4 regions of the Sphaerisporangium sp. NPDC051011 genome follow, and region 1 is predicted to be linked to each of the others. Evidence: riboswitches for the same ligand, from Rfam matches in the RefSeq annotation. Region 1 holds a riboswitch; each other region holds the start of a gene.
The links. Region 1 has a riboswitch for cyclic di-AMP ahead of AB0H21_RS08160 (C40 family peptidase). Riboswitches for the same ligand answer to the same signal wherever they lie in the genome.
Positions count from the first base shown of each region.

Region 2: it holds a riboswitch for cyclic di-AMP, as region 1 does, so the genes downstream of both, AB0H21_RS31240 (hypothetical protein) here and AB0H21_RS08160 (C40 family peptidase) in region 1, are expected to answer to the same signal.
Region 3: it holds a riboswitch for cyclic di-AMP, as region 1 does, so the genes downstream of both, AB0H21_RS11310 (CHAP domain-containing protein) here and AB0H21_RS08160 (C40 family peptidase) in region 1, are expected to answer to the same signal.
Region 4: it holds a riboswitch for cyclic di-AMP, as region 1 does, so the genes downstream of both, AB0H21_RS38010 (NlpC/P60 family protein) here and AB0H21_RS08160 (C40 family peptidase) in region 1, are expected to answer to the same signal.

Region 1 is NZ_JBFAGG010000003.1:202,341-205,539, forward strand. It holds gene AB0H21_RS08150 (hypothetical protein) at 93-554, opposite strand; gene AB0H21_RS08155 (metalloregulator ArsR/SmtB family transcription factor) at 551-1,126, opposite strand; cyclic di-AMP (ydaO/yuaA leader) riboswitch at 1,545-1,703, shown strand; gene AB0H21_RS08160 (C40 family peptidase) at 1,786-2,316, shown strand; gene AB0H21_RS08165 (hypothetical protein) at 2,552-3,199, shown strand, end outside.
Region 2 is NZ_JBFAGG010000016.1:22,457-25,655, forward strand. It holds gene AB0H21_RS31230 (DeoR/GlpR family DNA-binding transcription regulator) at 1-392, shown strand, start outside; gene galT (galactose-1-phosphate uridylyltransferase) at 389-1,468, shown strand; cyclic di-AMP (ydaO/yuaA leader) riboswitch at 1,535-1,669, shown strand; gene AB0H21_RS31240 (hypothetical protein) at 1,719-2,660, shown strand; gene AB0H21_RS31245 (site-2 protease family protein) at 2,710-3,199, opposite strand, start outside.
Region 3 is NZ_JBFAGG010000004.1:234,116-237,314, forward strand. It holds gene AB0H21_RS11305 (ABC transporter substrate-binding protein) at 1-843, opposite strand, end outside; gene AB0H21_RS11310 (CHAP domain-containing protein) at 1,354-2,046, opposite strand; cyclic di-AMP (ydaO/yuaA leader) riboswitch at 2,061-2,213, opposite strand; gene AB0H21_RS11315 (hypothetical protein) at 2,952-3,199, shown strand, end outside.
Region 4 is NZ_JBFAGG010000025.1:86,762-89,960, reverse strand. It holds gene AB0H21_RS38020 (RDD family protein) at 1-233, opposite strand, end outside; gene AB0H21_RS38015 (amino-acid N-acetyltransferase) at 350-895, opposite strand; cyclic di-AMP (ydaO/yuaA leader) riboswitch at 1,299-1,500, shown strand; gene AB0H21_RS38010 (NlpC/P60 family protein) at 1,506-2,573, shown strand; gene AB0H21_RS38005 (LuxR C-terminal-related transcriptional regulator) at 2,779-2,943, opposite strand.

The sequences.
Region 1 (3,199 bases):
GGGATAATTGATGACAATTCCGCAAAACCGAGTATTGACTTCGGCTCGCTTTCCTGGATGCAAGAGCGACTTAGCCCATATCGCTGTCCAATTCAGGACACGGCGGGAGCCTCGGGAAGGTCGCGGTCACGCTTGAGAGGCCCCGCGAGCAGGATGAGGCCCGTCAAGGTCATCCCGCCGGTCATGATCCACATGGCGGGCCGCACGCCGAGGGAGTCGCCCAGCGCGCCGCCGAGCAGAGCGCCGAGCGGGACCGTGCCGAGCAGGCCGATCAGCACCCAGGGCACCCAGGACGCGGCCGCCAGCACGCCCACGACCAGCGCGTTCGCCTGCAGGACGGTGATGGCCACGAGCGGCAGGGCCACAGTGGTGACCGAGCTTCCGAACGCGCTGGCCGTCTCGCCGACCCACAGCAGCCGGAAGTCGCGCTCGCGCAGCGGCCCGCCGCGCCTCCGAAGCCCGGGGGGACGGGCGTCCGCGCTCGGGGTTTCGGGGGGCCGGGTACCGGTGCCGGCGGGGCGCGCCCACGCGGGCCGGGCGCGGCGGGCCTTCACGGGCGCCCCGGGACGCCGAAGGTGAACACGAACACCGGGTCGCGGCGCTGGCCGTCGTCCGGGATCTCCCGCGTGGCCCAGCGCTCGTAGAGGCCGATGACCTCGTGGGACAGCTCGGACAGCTCCGAGGGCGTCAGCCGCAGCCACTTGTCGGTGGAGAAGGGCGCGCCGTGCCACGCCTCGCGCTCCTCCTCGGAGGAGGCGTAGTAGGCGCGCACGAGGTTGACGTGGTGTTCGAGGTTGAGCGACTCGGCCGCGCCGGCGATGGCCGCGGAGGCGGGGTCGCCCTCGAAGTCGCGCGTGGACCAGCGGATCGCGTTCGCGACCAGGCGCCACCAGCGTTCCCGCCGGTCGCGGGCCAGCTCGGGTGCCTCCTCGATCAGCTCTCCCGAGGCCAGGACGCGCAGGTGGTGGCTGACGTTCGCGACCGCCTGGCCGGTGTGGTCGGCCAGCATGCTGACCGTGCAGGGCCCGTAGACCCGCAGGGCGTCCATGAGCCGCCTGCGTAGGGGGTGGGCAAGGGCCGCCAGGACGCGGGAGTCGGTGATCTGCCGGACGTTCTCGTTCTCCATGACCCCACGCTGGCATGCGCAACGATTACTGTGCAAGATGAATTGCTAAACACCTCTTGCATACTTGCATCTCTAGAGAGACCGCGCGGTCGGTCCCGGGCGACCAAGATCGCTAACTCGTGTGACTCCCGTGGCCGGTGGGACTTCTATCGGGCCAAGTTTCGGGATATGTGAGGGGAATCACATTCGGGTAACAGGCGTCATTGATATGCAGGCGTTATCTGGCGAAGATCGCGTTATTTGATCTACGTTCACCCGGCTGACCCTTTGCCGTAAATTGGCAAATCTTGTACCTTCTGGGCCGCGGCGAGCACGCCATGCCGTCGCGCCGTAGGCCGGACCGTCGCGGGGGCCGGCTTATGCAAGACCATCCATTCGGCCGCCGCCGTGAACACATAGGGAAACCGAGAAAACCACAGGCGGTGGTCTGCCGAATCCGTGCGGCAAGGAGCACGGAGCCGGGGAACCAATTGACCCCTACCCCAGGGGTCGGGGGTGAATCGGCGCCATTGCGCCGTAGGGCTACTTCCATGCCCGAATCCGTCAGCTAACCCGGTAGGCGTAAGTGGAAGAACCAAGGAGCGATCCTGTCCAGCACTACCCCTAGCCCCAGCCTGTCCAGATTCGCCCGGCTCTCCCTCAGCGGTGCCGCCCTCACCATGACGGCATCCGTCGCCGTGGTGTCGGTGCAGGCACCCTCGGCGGACGCGGCCGTCACGGCCATGGCGCAGAGCTCGGTCAAGGTCGGCAAGGTCATCAAGCCCGGCAAGACCGGGAAGACCTCCAAGACGACCAAGACCACCAAGCTCACCAGGGCCGCCAGACAGCGGATCAAGGCGCACACCGCGGTGGAAGTGGCCAAGAAGCAGATCGGAGACCCGTACCGGTGGGGTGCCAGCGGCCCCGGTGCGTTCGACTGCTCAGGCCTGGTCGTGTACGCCTGGCGCAAGGCCGGTGTGAAGCTGCCGCGCATCGCGGCCAGCCAGTTCCGCTCCGTGCGGAAGAAGGTCTCCTGGAAGCACCTCAAGCCGGGCGACCTGATGTTCTTCTACGGACTGGGCCACGTCGGCATGTACGTCGGTCACGGCAAGATGATCCACTCTCCGCACAGCGGAACCCGGGTGCGGATCGACAAGCTGAACGGCTATCGCAAGAGCAGTTTCGTCGGAGCCGTTCGCCCCGGAGCGTGACCGGAGCGCGGGGGAACTTCCAAGGAGCCCTTTCCCCGGAAGCCTTCGCTCGCGCCCACCGGCCACGCGACGGCCCCTCAGGGGCCCCGCCCGCCTCCACTCCCCTCGGAGGCGGGCGGGGCCTTCGGCGTTCCGGTCCGGAACACCCGCGGAGACGGCGAAGCACCGGGCCGGGCAGCGGGTCGTGCCGCGCGGGGAGCGCGCCGGCGGGGGAGCGGCCAGGTAGATTGCCCGCATGCGCGTCGTGTGGCTGGGGACCGTGCTGGCGGGCCTGCTGGCCGCGCTGACCGTCCCCCCGTCCCCCTCTGTGCCCCCACCGGCGCCCCCGTTCGTATCCCCGCACCTGCCCCCTGCGCCCCCGGGCATGTCCGCGGCCACGCCCCTGACCGCGCCGACCGTGCCCCCGACGCCCCCGGCGCCGGACGCCGTGACCGGCGAGCATCCGGAGATCTGGGGCCACGCGCGCGTCGTCCGCGGAACCCGCTCCCTGGTGATCGGCACGGCCACCGCGAGCGAAGCGGACCTAGCCGACCTCGCCCGCAGGGCCGACCGCGCGAGCCTCGTCGTCGCGCGGGTCGCCGGGCCGGTGCGCCCGCTGGTCCTGGTGCCCGCCACCACCGCGCAGGCGGCCACGCTCGCGGCCCCCGCCTCGGTGGACGGCCTCGCCGCCGTCGCCGCCACCGACCGCGTGATCATCGAGCCGGGCTCGTTCGCCCGCCTCAGCGACGCCGGCCGTGACGTCGTCCTCGCCCACGAGCTGACGCACGTCGCCACCGGGGCCGCGACGGACGCGCGCACCCCGAAATGGCTGGTCGAGGGCTTCGCCGACTACGTGGGCTACCTGCGCTCGGGCATCCCCGTCCGCGAGGCCGCCGCCGAGCTG
Region 2 (3,199 bases), on a different contig from region 1:
CGGACCAGACCGTGGTGCTCACCGGCGGGGTGCGCACGCCATCGGACGCGCTGGTCGGGCCGGTCGCGGTGGCCGCGATCCGCGAACTGAACGTCGACACCCTGATGCTGGGCGTGCACGGCATGAACCCGCGGGCGGGTTTCACCACACCCAACCTGCTGGAGGCGGAGACGAACCGGGAGCTCGTCGCCGCCGCGCAGCAGCTCGTCGTGCTGGCCGACCACACCAAGTGGGGCACCGTCGGCATCAGCACGATCGCCAAACTGGAGGAGGCGCACGTGCTGGTCAGCGACACGGGCCTGCCGGAGGAGGCGAGGCCCCTGCTGTCCGACCAGGTAGGCACGCTGGTGCTGGCGGAACCGGGCGAGGCGGCGCAGGTGGCGGCCCAGTGAAGCGAACCGTCACCCACCTGGCCGACGGACGCGAGCTGATCTATTTCGACCGGCGTGACGACGCCGACCGCGGCGCGCCCGACACGCGCGAGCTGCCCGCGCGGCCCCGGGCCTCCGAGCTCCGCCACGACCCGATCATGGACGAGTGGGTCGCCGTCGCCGGGCACCGGCAGGGCCGTACGTTCCTTCCTCCCGCCGACCAGTGCCCGCTGTGCCCCTCGGTGCCCGGCAGGCGGACCGAGATCCCCTCCCCCGAGTACGACGTCGCCGTGTTCGAGAACCGCTTCCCCTCCTTCAGCGACCACGAGGGCACCTACGAGGAGCCCGGCGGGCTGAGCGAGGTGCGGCCCGGCGTGGGGCGGTGCGAGGTGGTGTGCTTCACCTCCGAGCACGATTCCTCGTTCGCCGCGCTCTCCCCCGAGCGGGTCGATCTGGTCCTGACGGCCTGGGCGGACCGGACGGCGGAGCTGTCCGCGCTGCCGGGCGTGGAGCAGGTGTTCTGCTTCGAGAACCGCGGCGCGGAGATCGGCATCACCCTGTCGCACCCGCACGGGCAGATCTACGCGTATCCGTACGTGACCCCGCGGACCCGGCAGATGCTCGCCTCCGCCGCGCGCTACCGCGAGCGTACGGGCGGCGACCTGTTCGCCGACGTTCTGGCGGCCGAGCGCAAGGCCGAGATCCGCGTGGTGGCGGCGAACGACCACTGGACGGCGTTCGTCCCCGCCGCGGCGCGCTGGCCGTTCGAGGTGCACGTGTACCTGAACCGGCGGGTCCCCGACCTGGGGTCGCTGAACGTGGAGGAGCGCGCGGCGTTCGGCCCGTTGTACACCGGGGTGCTGCGGCGGCTGGACGGCCTGTTCGGCGTGCCCATGCCGTACGTCGCGGCCTGGCACCAGGCGCCGGTGCGCGAGGGGCGCGACCTCGCCTACCTGCACCTGCAGCTTTTCAGCATCCGCAGGGCGCCGCAGAAGCTGAAGTACCTGGCGGGGTCGGAGTCCGCCATGGGCGCCTTCGTGAACGACGTGCCGCCCGAGGAGGCGGCCCGACAACTCCGGACACAAGACGGTTTTTAGGACAATTCACCACAAAGCTACCGCGAGGTACGGTCAACCACTAACATCCATCGAACACCGGCCGTAACGGTCGGTACGCCTAATCCCGGGTGCCCCGCCCGGGAACCGGGGACCCAACGGTTCTGGGGTGAATCCACGTCGTGGTAGGGCTGCTCCGGCCCGAACCCGTCAGCTAACCCGGTCGGCGGATGGAGAGGAGAGGGCTCTGCCCCCGACCACCGGCCGCCACGCCACCGTGGCCGCAGGCGTCATGACCGTTCTCACCATGTTCACCATGGCCGGGCACACGCTCGCCCCGGCGGCGGCCGCGAGCGCCGCCCCCAAACCGACGGAGAAGCAGCTCAAGGCACAACTGGAATCGCTCGGCAAGCAGGTCGACCGGCTGATCGAGAAGTACAACGCCAAGCGCGTCGCCGTGGCCGAGGCCAAGGCGGCCGAGAAGGCGGCGCGCTCACGCCTCAAGGAGGCCGAGCAGGGCCTGGAGGCGGTGCAGGAGCAGGTGGGCGACCTCGCCCAGCTCCAGTACCAGGCGGGCGACCTCGGCGTCGCGGGCCAGCTCATGTCCCCCGGCTACGGCGGCGCCGCCCTGCTGCTCCAGCTCCAGGACGAGCAGAACGCCAAGATCGCGAAGTTCGCGGTGGTACGGGACGAGCGCAGGAAGGCCTCGGACGAGGCCGCGCGGCTCACCGTGCGCCTGCGCGGCGACGTGGCCGAGGTGACCGCTCAGCGCAAGGACGCCGAGCGGCTGATCGGCCAGATCAAGGACAAGCTGGACGCGCTCGTGCCGACCGCGCCCGGCAAGCGGGCCAACGGATCGTGGGCCCCCGAACTGCCCGCCGGGAGCGACAACATCACCCCGCGGATGCGCCTGATGCGGGCGGAGGTGCGCAGCCACTTCGACCTGAGCTTCCCGGTCGGCTGCTACCGGCCCGAGGACTCCGGCGAGCATCCGCTGGGGAGGGCCTGCGACTTCATGCTCAGCTCGGGCGGCGCGATGCCGTCCGCCGGGCAGGCGGCGCTGGGCGACGCGATCGCCGCCTGGGCGATCAAGAACGGCGGCAAGCTGGGCGTGAAGTACGTCATCTACCGGCAGCGCATCTACAACCTGGGCTTCCCGGGCTGGCGCGCGATGGAGGACCGGGGCGGCGTCACGGCCAACCACTTCGACCACGTGCACATCTCGATGTACTGAACGCCGGACGAGGCGCCGCCGGCCGGGCGGCGCCTCCGGCGAGTGAGGGTCAGCCCGTCAGGCGGATCGGGTTGACGATGTCGGCGTAGATCAGCAGGCCGAAGACCACGAACAGCACCGCCACCACGCCGTACGTCAGCGGCAGGGCCTTGGCGATATCGACGTGCCCCGGCATGGCGCGGCGGCGCACCCGGGCGTACCCGCGCTTGAGACCCTCCCACAGCGCGCCCGCGATCTGGCCGCCGTCCAGGGGCAGCAGCGGGACGAGGTTGAACATGCCGACCGCGAGGTTCATGCCGCCGAGCAACTGGAGGAACAGAGCGATCTTCCCCTCCAGCGGAAGCTTGGAGGCGGCGATCTCACCGCCGATCCTGCCCGCACCGACGACGCTCTGCGGGCTGTCGATCGCGCGCTCGGCCCCGCCGAAGGCTGCCTGGTACACGCCGACGATCTTCTGGGGGAACTGCGCCAGGGCCTGCGCCGTGCGGACGGTCATGTTCCACATCGCGCCGACGGCGTACCCCGGCCCCTGCTTCTCG
Region 3 (3,199 bases), on a different contig from region 1:
CCACGGGTCGGTGAAGTTCTGCAGCTTGGCCGTCAGGCCCGCCTCGCTGATCTTCTGGGTGAAGTCGAACGCGGTCTTGACGGCCGGGTTCTTGTCGACGATGAGCTGCTGGTCCTTGTCGAAGTAGGTCACGTTGCCGTTCTTGGCGGCCTCCTGCGACAGCACCACGTTGTAGATGGTGTTGACGCTGTCGACGAACTTGGCGTCCTTGACCTTGGCCTGGAAGTCCTGCCCGGCCTTGATGAAGTCGTCCCAGCCGCCGCTCCACAGCTTGGAGACCTCGTCGCGGTCGGTGGGCAGGCCGGCCTTCTTGAACAGGTCCGTGCGATAGCAGATGCTCATGCCGCCGACGTCGGTGCCGAGGGCGAACAGCTTGCCCTCCGAGTTGATGCCGTTCTCCCACTTCCACGCGGGGAAGTCGGACTGGCGGCTCTGCAGGCCGTACTGGCCGAGGTCGGTGAAGAACTGCGGGCGCGCCTTGGCGAGGCCCATGCCGCCCTCGTCGATGCCCACGACGTCGCCGGCGCCCGTGCCCGACTGCAGCCACTGCAGCATCTGCGGCCAGTAGACGTTCTCGAAGCTGTCGGTCAGGTTGTTGTACTTCACCTGGACGTTCGGGTGCTCGGCGTTCCACTTCTCCACCGCGGCCTTGTAGCCGAAGTTGGTGCCGCCGCCGAAGGTCTGCAGCGTAAGGGTGATCTTCTCCGCGGCGGCGGAGGACGTGCCGGCGGACCCCGCGGTGTCGCCGCCGTCGCCGGACGAGCACGCTGCGGTGACGCCCAGCGCGGCCGTCATCACCGATGCGACCGCGAGCATCCTGCCGCGGCGCGCTTTGTTCGTCATCTCCGGACCCCTCTCAGGTGGTTGCCCGTATTCGGGAGGTGCATCGAGGGCCGGCCCCGACAGTCGGGCCCCACGATGTGCTGGATCCCTCGGTCGTGATCCCACGAGCGTCCTCGTGGGCGAGATTTGGGAGCGCTCCCACGAAGAGTCGCCGATAGGCAACGCCGACGTCAATATGCCGAAACCCAACTGTTACTCCTGGGGCTTCTGGACCCTTGGAATCGGACTTCAGGCCCTGATAAGGGCTGTTCGGTACGCTGGGAGCGCTCCCACTTGAACCAGGCACAGTCCGGCGAAAACCGTCGCCGCGGACGGCCGCGAAAGGCCCGTCCGGGACGTCAGGGAGGACGGAGACGAAGGGGGCCGTACGGCCGGGGAGGGGCGCCCGCGGGAAGGCGTGGGCGCCCGGGGACAGGGAGGCGGCCGCGGGACCGCCGGCCGCCCGGGAAAAGGGCGCCCCTCCGTGGGAGGGGCGCCCTGGGAAAGACCTGCCGCGTCAGGCGGCGTGGATCAGGCGGCGTAGGTCGGGTAGCCGTAGCCGACGACCTGGTCGGTCGAGCGGGTGCGGACTTGGACCTTGCCGTTGTCGGTGTTGCCCTCGACGGTCTTGATCGTGCCGTCGCCGTTGTCGTGGATCACGAAGCCCACGTGGTCGATGGCGTCCACGTCCTTGCTGCCGTTCCAGGCGAAGAAGACGACCGCGCCCGGCCTGGGGGTCTCGCCCCAGCGGCCCTGCTGCTCGAACCACTTGGCGTGGGCGACCGTCCAGGCGTCGATGCCGACGGCGTCCTCCATGCCGAGCCGGCTGCCGACCCAGGAGACGAACATGTCGCACCAGGCGGCGTTGGCGTAGTCGGAGATCTTGCCGCCGTCGCGGGCGACGGTCTCCTGCGCCCGCGGGCTCTCCATGTACCAGCGGTGGAACTTCGTGCCACCGCCCAAGCTGTTCTCGGAAACGCCGATCTGGCTCTCGGCCAGCTTCAGGAGCTGCTGCGCGGACACGTGCCGCGCGCCCTCCGGGAGGCCGAGCGCCTTCGACAGGCCGGCGGCCTCGGAGCCGGCGACCTTCACGACGCCGTCCCGGCCGCTGTCGGCGTGCGCGGCCATGGTGACGCCGGCGACGAGCTGTGCGGCCACCAGGCCGCCGAAGGCAAAGGCCTTCAAGTGGTTCTTCGGGGCATCCAGAAGCCGATGTATCAACATGGACAAGGGGAAACTCCTTCTTCCACGGCCGCCTACCGGGTTAGCTGACGGGTTCGGGCGTGGAAGTCGCCCTACGGGCGCGTCCGTCAGGTGACGGCGCCCCCGATTCACCCCGGGGAGAGGTGGGTCCCCGGCTCCGCGCGAAGCGGACTCGGCGGTTGCGCGCCCCGGGGGGAGAGGGATCTCCCAGAGGACCGGCCGCGCTATGCAATCTCCGTGGCATATAGGAGTCGCTCGGGTGAGCACTTCCCCCGCACGGAGTTCAATCAGAGTAATACATCGGACAAACAGCCGCAAACACGACAAATATCCGGTCTGCGGCAGGGTTTCCGGAGGGCAAGTGGGCCTGGGGTGTGATCGTCAACGGGTTCCAGGCCCCCTCTTTACCTGCGAGAACGTGCTCGCGCCGCGCTCGGGGGAATCGCCGGCCGGGGCTCGTGGGGCCGGTGTGACAGTCGGGACCGGACGGCCGGAAAGCATTATTTGGGCCGGATGGCACCGGCGGTGTCAAGCTCTCCGGCGGGCGTGGTCGTCCGTGGTCTCGGGTGGACGCGATCGGGGGTTGCCGGGAGAGGGGCGATCGCTTATCACGGAGGAGGAGGTGTGGATGCTCACTGCGATGTCCCAGGCATAGTGGTTCGGGGCCGTGGAGGGGGTTCAGGCCGTTTGTAGGGAGATCGGGGTGGTTCGGGTGGTGGTGGGCGTGCCGGGCGCCGAGGGCGCTTCCTGCCGCCGGAGGCGCGTGTGATGCCGGAAGGCCGTTCCATCAGCAGGTGAACGGCCTTCGCCGGGTGGTCGTAAGACTTTGTTCACCGGTTGTTACCTCACGTGTCGCGTCATGCGGCTACCTTGCTTTCGTCGTGAAAGGGTCAATCCCCGGCGTGGAGAGGAACGGTCGAAGCCGCGTGCGGGAGCAGGGGTCGGCCGTCGCCTGGGTGGAGTCGCCTCTCCAGTTGCTGTGTGCGGTCGAGGCACGGCACGCGGGGGTCGCGGGGCCCGAGATGCGCGTGGTCACCCGCGCGAAGCTGCCCGCGCTCAAGGTCACGCGCAGGGAGCTCGCCACGCTCGACCTGCCGCCGGGCCTGCGCATCGAGACCGCGACCGACGGCCACATGCCCCGTCCGGGACGCCGCGCCGCCTGGGTGCTCGGGGA
Region 4 (3,199 bases), on a different contig from region 1:
CCCTGCTGCTGACCGTACTGCTGACCCTGCTGGCCGTACTGCGGCTGCTGGCCGTACTGCTGGCCGTAGCCCTGCTGCTGGCCGTACTGGTTGGGGTGTTCCGATGTCGGCTGAGGACGGTGGACGACCGTCACCTCAGGATCTGCGTTCTGATGCCCGTATTGCGGAGATCCGGACGACGGCTGGTGGCCGTCCGGTTCGTCGCGGGGGTACGGCGGCTGTCCGGTGCTCACCGTGTCACCTCACTTCGGCTTCGCATGCGGCATATGTCAGACACGCATGCAGTGGTGTTGCCCAACGTAGCGACAGCCGCATCAACAGTCACCTTTCCACCAGGTCATCGCGAGGGTCAAGATCGGGGGACCAAATGGAGGAGCATCCGCGTGTTGCCGAGGGTGTTGGGCTTGACATGTTCCAGATCGAGGAACTCGGCTACGCCCTCATCGTAGGAGTCGAGCAACTCGGCGTACACCTCAGGAGACACCGGAGTGCCCTGGATGGGGGCGAAACCGTGCCTGGCGAAGAATTCGACCTCGAACGTCAGGCAGAAGACCCGCCGCAGCCCCAGATCGCGAGCCGCGTCGATGAGCGCGCCGACGATCATATGCCCGATTCCCATGCCACGGCAGCCGATATCGACCGCAACGGTGCGAATCTCGGCCAGATCCTCCCAGAGGACGTGAAGCGCCCCGCATCCGACGACCGCGCCGTCCCGTTCGGCGACCCAGAACTCCTGGACGTCCTCGTAAAGGGTGACCGTCGACTTGCGCAGCAGGCGCGGGCCGTCGCCGGAGTAGGTGTCGACGAGCCGCCTGATGGCCCGGACGTCGGGCGTGCGGGCTCGCCGCACCACCACCGTGCTGCCGGAGGGCACGGACTCCACGACCTGCTCCATGAAGCGCCAGGGTATCCTCCCGCGCGGGTCCGCCGCCGCCGGCGTTACCGCATCGATTCCGGGATCGATCGCGATATCGGGCTGCCCGAAACCCCGCCCCCTCGATATCGGTGTGGCGGATGGTGACGGAGTGAACGCGTGGCGTCAAAGGGACGGCGGCGCCATCCGCTTCGGCGGGATATGACGTTCCGCACAGTCGCGGACCTGCGCCACACGCGCCCGACATGGGGTCAAAAACGCGTAAACGCAGGGTAATGCCGCGCTGCCAGCACTTTGAGCGTGATCATCCTGTGATGTCTCGGTTGTGAAATCTCAACAGAATCCGCAGTTCCGGTTGAGGCGGAACCTGAGCTGCACTAGTGTCCAGCGTCGATACCGGTCATCGCACAGCGGTGGCCGCGCCGCCGAATCCCGGCCGCACCCCCGTAAGCGGCGGGAACCGGGGACCCAACGGCGCACGCAGGGGGCACGCCCCCGGCGGGCCGCCATCCCGGGGTGAATCCGAGAGGGAGGGCATGGACGTGTCCTCTGTGGTCGCGCGCTCGGTAGGGCTACTCCGGCCCGAACCCGTCAGCTAACCCGGTAGGCGGCCGAGGAGAGGAGCTCGTTGGTGCAGCCTAGGCGCACGCCTGGTAGAAGCGCGGGCAGGCATGCCCGTCCCAAACGTACGGAGCGCGCCCAAGCCGGCGGAGTCACCAAGCGTCTTTCCCGCCGGATCGCGCTCGTCACCGCCGCCCTGACCGTCCTGACGTTCGGCTCGCCGCTCGTGTCGGCGACCGCCGAGCCGAAGCCGAGCCTCAAGGACCTCAAGAACCAGGTCGAGAGCCTCTACGAGCAGATCGAGTCGCTCACCGAGCAGTACAACGGCCAGAAGGAACGCCTGAAGCAGGCGCAGCGCTCGGCCGAGCTCGCCAAGAAGACGCTCACGCGCAGCGAGACCGACCTGGAGGAGAAGCGCCGCCAGGCGGCCCTGTACGCCCAGGACGCGTACATGACCGGCGGTGTGGGCTCCTCCCTGGCGCTGGCGATGTCCGGCGACCCCGACGGCTACCTGGACCGCGCCGCGACCACCTACGCCCTCCAGTTGCAGCAGGGCGAGGAGGTCTCCCAGATCACCAAGTCCATGGACATCGCCGAACGCGCGAAGGAAAGCGCCAAGGCGCGCGAAGGCGAGGTCAAGAAGCTCGTCGCCGATCTGTCCTCACAGCGCGACAAGATCCGCAAGCTGGTCGCCAAGACCGAGAGCACGCTGTTCAAGCGGGCGCTGTCGCAGGCCGGGCAGACATACGGGCGGGCCACCCGCATCGACATCCCGATCCCGGGCCAGGGCAAGGCCGCCGAGGCCGCCAGGTGGGCGATGACCCAGCAGCTCAAGCCGTACGTGTGGGGCGCGGCGGGCCCGAGCACCTACGACTGCTCCGGCCTGGTGATGTGGGCCTACCAGAAGGTCGGCATCAGCCTGCCGCACTACACCGGCGACCAGTGGACGGCGGGCACGCACATCAACCGGGAGGACATGCGCCCGGGCGACCTGGTGTTCTTCTACGGCGACCTGCACCATGTCGGCCTCTACATCGGGGGCGGAATGATGGTGCACGCCCCGCGCACGGGTGACGTCGTGCGGGTCGTCCCGCTGGGCAACCGTCCATTCGCCGGAGCCGTGCGCATCGCCGACTGAGCCGACCGAACCGACCTGGCCGGGCCGACTGAACCAACCGTGCCGACCTGGCCGGGCCGACCGAGTCCGGCCGGGGCGGCCGACATCGGGCCGATACACGGGCCGACGCCGATGCACAGGCCGACACAGGATCGACTGACACAGGCGCACCCCGGGTGGTGGGCGACCGGTTCCCGGGGTGGCCGGCTCTCGCGGGCTGGATCGGCTAGATCAGCCTGCGGCGGGCCGCCCATGCCACGGCCTCGATGGCGGTGGCGACGCCGATGCGGTCGCAGATGCCCCGGAGGCGGCGCCGGACCGTACGGCCGCTGACGTCGAGCCGCCGACCCACACGGTCGACGGTCACGCCCTTGGCCAGCTCGGCGAGCAAGAGAAGATCATCGTCACTCAACCCCACGCCGTCTGATCCCGGGGGAATGTCATTCCCTCGGGAAACCAGATCCGGATACGCCATCGGGTGTCCTCCCCCACGACGAACTCGGCAACATACTGGAATGCTTCTGGCTCGCCCGTCAGGAACGGTAAACGCCACGTTCAAAGGTCGTCAAGCTCCGACCCTCCATAGGCGTTCCCTTCTTGATTGACATACCAGTGCATATGTGAACTACTCATGACATGTTCGCGAA